One region of the Paenibacillus sp. 4624 genome, then DNA from elsewhere that is predicted to be linked to it. Evidence: riboswitches for the same ligand, from Rfam matches in the RefSeq annotation. Region 1 holds a riboswitch; the other holds the start of a gene.
What was found. A riboswitch is a leader RNA that binds a small molecule or an ion and turns the genes downstream of it on or off. The one in region 1 is predicted to bind glycine.
Positions count from the first base shown of each region.

Region 1 (3,764 bases):
GTTGTTCACGTGCTTGCAGCGTCAGCACGAAGCCGCGTTTGCCGTTGCGATCGGTCGTCTGACCGACGATTCGACCAGGAATCCGGCGCATGTGAGCCTGGGATACGGCGAAGTATCCGCAAGTGGGTCCGCCGAGCGAAGCGGCGATTCCGAGGGGCTGCGCATCGCCTACAACGATGTCGGCTCCCAGCTTGCCTGGGGCTTCCAGCAAACCTAGCGACAGCGGGTTGGCGCTCACCACGAGCAGTCCTTTGTGCGTGTGCACAAGGTCGGCAGCCTGTTTTACATTTTCCACGGCACCAAAGAAGTTCGGGCTTTGAATCATAACCGCCGCAGTATCGTCCGAAATGGCTGCTTGCAGCGCATCCCAATCGGTAACCCCATCTTTATAACCAATCTCTACAATCTCCAGACTCAGGCCATGTGCGTACGCCTGCAATACTTGACGGGCTTCAGGGTGAACGGTGCGAGATACGATAAGCTGTTTGCGACGGGTAGCTGCGGCGGCAAGATTGCCTGCTTCCGCAAAAGCTGTCGCACCGTCATACATACTCGCATTGGCTACCGCCATACCTGTCAACTCGCAAATATACGACTGAAATTCGAAGATGGCTTGTAATTCTCCTTGGCTGATCTCAGGCTGATAAGGGGTGTAAGCCGTATAAAACTCCGAACGGGAAATGACATGGTTGATGACAGAAGGGATGTGATGGTCATAGATGCCTGCGCCAAGGAAACTGGCATGTGTCTCAAAGTTGGCATTGGAGCCAGCTTGTTTCGACATATGGCGTGTTAATGCGTATTCGTCCAGCTTGGAGGAGACAGGCAACTCGCCCTGATAACGAATCTCCTTCGGGATATCTTTGAATAAATCTTCAAGCGTATCCACGCCGATCGTGGCCAGCATTGCGCTCTGGTCTTGTTCTGTCATGGGGATGTAGCGGTGCTTGCTCATGCTTGCTCAGCTCCTTGGATAGGTGTCTTTAACGTACGTGTCCGTTTATGAAAAGGAGTCTTGACGACCTCGGCTTTTAGCTTTTTCCCACGAATCTCAATCTCCAGTGGTGTACCCAGTGCAGTATACTTGCTGTCAATCAAGGCAAGCCCCAGATTACGTTTCAAGGTCGGCGACTGTGTACCGGTTGTCACTTCACCGATCTGAACGCCGTCCGCATAGATCGGGTAATGTGGCCGCGGAATGCCGCGCTCCAGCACTTCGATGCCGATCAGCTTGCGGGCAGGGCCGTCATTTTTTTGTTGCAACAAAGCTTGATGTCCGATAAAAGGTCCGGTATTTAATTTCACAAACATGCCAAGTCCTGCCTCCAGCGGAGAGATGGTTGGTGACAGCTCCTGACCGTACAAAGGCAGCTTCGCTTCGAATCGCAGTGTATCACGCGCACCGAGTCCTGCTGGAACGAGGCCTACATCAGCACCGGCTTCCATCAGCCCGTTCCATACGAGAGCCGCCTGATCTGCTGCAACATACAGTTCAAAGCCATCTTCACCTGTATATCCGGTGCGCGACAGTAGCAGCTTTACTCCGCATACCTCGGCATGCTGTACGAAGCGGAAAGGTTCAATAGCGCCCGCATCCACGTTCGTATCTATAACCTTAGCCAAAATATCAACCGACAGGGGGCCTTGTAGCGCAAGCAGTGCCGTTTGCTCGGAATCATTGGTCATGTTCACGCCCGGTATAATGTGCTCCTGCAACCAAGCCCAATCCTTGTCGATATTAGAGGCATTAACGACCAGCATGTATTGTTGCTCCGCCAGCTTGTAGATCAGCAGATCATCAACTACACCGCCATCGGGATAACACATCAGCGTGTATTGTGCCTGACCTGGTACAATTGCGGTCACGTCGTTGGTCATCATGTGTTGTAAAAAGGCTTCCGCCTGTTCACCCGTTACAGTGAATTCACCCATATGGGATACATCAAACAGCCCGGCGCGCTCGCGCACGGCTTCATGTTCCTTTTGAATCCCACTAAACTGCACGGGCAACTCCCAACCGCCAAAATCAATGCAACGTACACCTTCATATTGCGCATATAGGGGAAAGAGTGGTGTTCTTAACAAATCAGACATCGGATCACCTCATCATAGACCGTTAGTAGGCCAAGTATAGAAACATGGATCTGTGAGCCAAGTAATTAATGCTTAAATCATTTTAGTCATCAAGAGTCAATAGCCAACCATTTTACATTTTTTCATTTGTTATGTTCAGTACGATTCTAGAACCTGCAATTCATTTTTTGGGAAAAAGGAAAAGGACAGGCCAAAGAACCGGCATGCCAAGTAGCACGCTGTATTCTTAGGCTCTGTCCCTTGTACCTGAGAGTTACCCCGCCGTTTATTCAGACAGGTTTCCCCTTGGGTGATCATAACGTCCCGAAGTGGACGATTAGATGCTCTCCAGAGTTGCGTCCTGTAAAAGTCCTTTTGCCTGAGAGATTCACCCCCGCTTGTCGGTGGTTTACTCCTTCGGCGCCGCCCCATGCACATCCCCAAACCGGGTGTGCGGGCAATCTCTCCCTTTACATTCATCCGCGGTTCATACGTAGTCCAATTAACTTCAGTTGCTCTTCTCATTAAAACGTGAATCCACTCCTGATGTCAAGAACGATATCATTGAAATTGTGTGAAATACGAATATTTAATACTGATTATTCATTAATGTTCGTTTATTTTAAAAGAGTGCGCTTACTATTCTAATATTCACCATTATATGCAGAAAGAGTAGTGTGAGGTTACACACGTTGAGATCTCGAAATTGAAATAAACTGTGAGCTAACTTGACATTTGAATCTGAAATATCATACGCTATTGTTTGGGAAAAAGGTGAAGGTCAAAGAACGCATGCACTCATTAATGAAAAGCGAGGCGGATATCGATGAGCGAATTGAGAAATGATTTCCTGTACAGTAAAGAGCACGAATGGGTGCAAACCGTAGGGGAGGATACCGTACGTATTGGCATTACCGAGTTCGCACAGCATCAGCTGGGTGACATTGTGTTTGTAGAATTGCCTGATCTTGAAGCCAGTGTAAAAGCAGAAGACAGCATCGGTACGATTGAATCCGTCAAAACGGTGTCTGATCTGTTCTCACCCGTCAGCGGCACCATTGTTGCAGTGAATGAAGCTTTGCAGGACTCGCCAGAACTGGTGAATAGCTCTCCTTATGAAGAAGGCTGGATGATCGAAATCCGTGTCGATGGTGATGTAACAGCTGCATTATCCACATTGCTGAATGCGGATGCATATCTTAAACATACCGAAGAGTAGGAAAGAATGGATCGTTTAGTTGATTTGTACTTATTGACATATGTGTAATCCCACTTGAATATAAAAATCTTGTTCTTTAAACCTGCGTGAGCTATGGAGCTTGTGCAGGTTTTTTGCTGTTTTTTTGCGCATAATGGAGGGGGTTAAGTAGGAGTGACATAAAATCATGAATAAAAAAAATTCAAAAGGACCAAGCTATTCTATTGCTCTGCATATTGTATATGAACAAAGTCATAGGCAAGAAAAACCTTGTGTATCAACGGATTGAGCATATATTCCTGATTAAAAGCGATTACATAATCCAATGTTGTCATCATTGTTCATGACGAAAGTACGCTTTCATTTGATTGAAGAGGAAGGGTTTCTCGCTTAGGATTACAGCAGGGGATCGATGATACCCCTTTCATACGAAATAATGACTTGATTCAAGGAGGATAAACCAATGAGTAATTTGGATCAAACATCCAATTCC
Region 1 is NZ_JBNDJR010000001.1:93,451-97,214, forward strand. It holds gene gcvPA (aminomethyl-transferring glycine dehydrogenase subunit GcvPA) at 1-955, opposite strand, end outside; gene gcvT (glycine cleavage system aminomethyltransferase GcvT) at 952-2,094, opposite strand; glycine riboswitch at 2,326-2,427, opposite strand; glycine riboswitch at 2,431-2,553, opposite strand; gene gcvH (glycine cleavage system protein GcvH) at 2,900-3,292, shown strand; gene ABIE27_RS00485 (PTS mannitol transporter subunit IICB) at 3,735-3,764, shown strand, end outside.

Region 2 (3,764 bases), on a different contig from region 1:
GCTCGAAGTAGCCGAATATTGGATCAAGGAAGTTGGTACGGACGGCTGGCGTCTTGATGTGGCTGATGAAGTGGATAATGCTTTCTGGAGAGATTTTAGACGAGTTGTTAAAGCGGCCAACCCGGATGCCTATATATTGGGTGAGATATGGAATGAATCTTCTTCCTGGCTGCAAGGTGACCAGTTCGATGCCGCCATGAACTATCCGTTCACCGCTGCCGTCAATCATTTCTTTGTGGAAGATAAGATGCACGCGGAACAATTCGCGAGTGCCCTTGGCCGCCAGCTATCCCGCTACCCACTTCAAGCGAGCGAGGTGGCATTCAACTTGCTCGACAGTCATGACACCCCGCGCCTGCTCACCTTGTGTGAGGGCGATCAACGCAAGATGAAGCTGGCTGCCTTGTTCCAGTTCAGTTATATGGGAGCCCCATGTATCTATTATGGTGACGAGATTGGGCTCGACGGCGAACATGATCCGGGATGCCGCAAATGCATGGAGTGGGACGAAGCGAAGCAGGATCGGGAGCTACTTCACTTTTATCAAAAGTTGATTGCTCTGCGCCATGCTCATCCTGCACTGCGTGCAGCAGGAACCATTCGTTTCCTGCAAGCTCAGGAAGGCGGCAGCCAGCTTGTGATGGAGCGGCAAAGTGACGAGGAACGCATCCTCATTCTGTTCAACCGTTCTGAGGAAACGGCCATCGTTGAACTGGACGCAGGGGAGCAGCCTTGGACGGAACTGTTTGAGGGCAACCATCGCACCGCTCTGGAAGACGGTATGCTTGCGATTGAACTGCCTGCTTACGGATATGCCGTGATTCGCACAGAAATAAAGTAGATGGAATTTTGAAACTCACCATAACTAACTGCCTTCTCCAATTATGATGGGTTGATTGCTATCTGGCTGGTTTAGGCACACTGAACAAACAAGCGTCTCGCATAACCTGAGCAAACCAGGTTCGCGGACGCTTGTTTGTTATGATGGAAAAACGACTTAGCATGCTCTATTACTACTTGTTGATCGGGTCCTGGTTGTATGCTCCTGAGCTATCTGACCTATCCTGTATATGATCCGACTTGCTATTCTGCCTCTGAGCCTGTTTGTGATGTTTCGGATGTCTCATCCGGCACTCGTTTGGCTTTGGGTTTCGCCAGCTTCTCCATCATCTTGCGGCCTGTAGGTGTCTGAGCGAGCCCACCTTGTGCTGTCTCGCGGTGACGACTTGGCATCGCACTGCCTACCTCCAACATAACGTCGATGACTTCGTCAGACGGAATGGCACTGCGTACACCAGCAAGTGCCATATCTGCGGCAGCCAGTGCAGTAACGGCACCGAGTCCATTGCGAACGATGCATGGAATCTCTACAAGGCCAGCAACCGGATCACAGATGAGGCCTAGTGTATTTTTCAAAGCCAATCCTACAGCATGCACCACCTGCTCTGGTGTTCCTCCGCGAAGCTCTACCATCGCGCCGGCAGCCATGCCGATCGCCGAACCTACCTCCGCCTGACAACCGCCCTCAGCCCCAGAGATAAATGAATTGTTGGCAATTACGTAACCGATAGCTCCGGCGCAAAACAATCCATTCACCAGATGTTCATCCGTCCAGCCAAATCGTTCTTGGGAGCTGATAAATACACCAGGAATGATGCCACAGGAGCCCGCTGTTGGCGTAGCCACGATCCGTCCCATAGAGGCATTCACTTCCGATACACATAACGCATAGGCCATGGCAAGGGCTGAAGCATCGCCAGAGCATGTTTCACCTTGGCGAATATATTCGGCCATCTTCTTCCCATCCCCACCCGTCAGTCCGCTACGTGAGGTGGTATCTTCTGTAAGTCCTTTGCGTACCGCTTCTTTCATCACCTGATAGTACTCCGACATCTGCTTTACCACGTCTGTTTCGGGTGTATTGGTCTCCTGTACCTGCTCTTCAATCATCAACTGTGCAATTGTTTTGGACTCCGCAGTGCAGATGGTGTTCAATTCATGTAGATGTTTAAACCGCATCCGAATCACCCCCTCTCTTCAGATCAATCACACGAATGTCCAGCATATGATCCAAAGAACGCAACTTGTTCAACGTGTCTTCACTCGGTGGTGCATCCATCTCCATTGCTGTTAGTGCCTCACCATCACGAGCCTTTCGATCCACTTGCATATAGCCGATATTCACTCCGGATGAGCTAATGGCGGAGGTCACGGATGCCAGCACACCTGCTTTATCAGCATGACGCAACACAAGTGTTGGAAACTCTCCACTGATCTGTACGCGAAAATCATTTAACGCATGTACAGACACACTGCCGCCGCCGATGGAAGCACCTACTAATGAGCATTCCCGTTCTCCGTGCCATAATTCAATCTTCACTGTATTTGGATGAGGCGCTGGCAGACCGCTGGTGTAAAATTCAACCTCCATGCCCGCTTCGGCCGCATATTGCTCTGCATCAGGGATGCGCGGATCATCCGTGACATAATCGAGCAAACCGCCAATGAGCGCCAGATCCGTCCCGTGCCCTTGATAGGTATCCGCAAATGAACCGTATAACGTGAGCCGCGCACGATCCGGTGTGCATCCCAGCCATTGACGTGCAATCCGGCCCAGCCTTGCAGCACCCGCTGTATGTGAACTTGACGGTCCCGTCATCGACGGGCCAATAATTGAAAAAACATCTTTAAATCGCACTTTTAACCCTCCAATTGGTTTTGTCATCAACATCTGGACAAGACCCACCACAATGTTCCTGATTTACTGAATGATGACATTAAAAAAGGACAGAAGAAGGCCGTTAGCCCTCCCTCTGTCCTTGATACCTGAGAGTTTCATGATCACAGCAATCGGGAGAACGAGGTCAAGTGCGTTTCAGTACAAGACGGTTCTCCAAGCTAAGAATCATATACCCCTTGGGTGGCGCATGTTGCGCACTCTCCAGAGCTGCGTCCAACGACGGTACATTTACCTGAGAGATTGACCACTGCGCCGGGTGCGCAGGAGCTTGCTCCTTCGGTGCCTGAACATCACGCCAATAATGCCTGGCACGTTCAAGTCTCTCCCGCTCGTTATCATTCGCTGTTATATCATTTAATTCTAGTGAAGTATTGAACGCTGAATTTACGAACCATGTATAAGATTAGAGTAATGTACAGTATCGGATATGTCAACAAAGGTGACCCGTATCATAAAACGGACGCTCATTTTAACTGAATGCAATGGCATTGATATTTCTCACTTGTGCTGAAGCACTTGTGACACTTGTAGTTGTAACAAACGAAATGCTTATAGTATAAACGTTGGTTGTTGTAGAAGTCGCTGTATCTACATAAGTGTTGGAAGAAAGGAAATTTAACGTTCCCGCAGCATTCCCCGTTCTGGAGAGCAACAGTTGGTTAATCAACACTCCGTTCACTCTGAGGTTAATATTATATGCAATACTCCAGTTGGACCCCACAACTATTGAAATTTGTGTACTGTTATCAATTTTCACTCTCTGGCCTGTCACGACAGGTACATTGAGTGTCTGAATTGTCGTTTCAGCCACTAACGAAAGAGCTAATGATGATGTCTGACTGTCAGCAAACAAAGAGGAGCTCGCTGGCGCAGAAGCCGCTGTAGATCCTGTTGCACCCGTAGCACCTGTGACTCCCGTTGCTCCTGTTGCTCCGGTTATACCTGTCGCTCCTGTGCCACCAGTGGCTCCGGTCGCCCCCGTCACACCTGTTGTTCCCGTCACTCCCGTGACTCCGGTTATACC
Region 2 is NZ_JBNDJR010000014.1:138,243-142,006, forward strand. It holds gene ABIE27_RS26730 (alpha-glycosidase) at 1-841, shown strand, start outside; gene sdaAA (L-serine ammonia-lyase, iron-sulfur-dependent, subunit alpha) at 1,084-2,019, opposite strand; gene sdaAB (L-serine ammonia-lyase, iron-sulfur-dependent subunit beta) at 2,009-2,698, opposite strand; glycine riboswitch at 2,812-2,947, opposite strand; glycine riboswitch at 2,952-3,078, opposite strand; partial or broken gene ABIE27_RS26745 (collagen-like triple helix repeat-containing protein) at 3,210-3,764, opposite strand, start outside.
Region 2: linked by a shared signal. The riboswitch ahead of sdaAB (L-serine ammonia-lyase, iron-sulfur-dependent subunit beta) and the one ahead of gcvT (glycine cleavage system aminomethyltransferase GcvT) in region 1 are both predicted to bind glycine.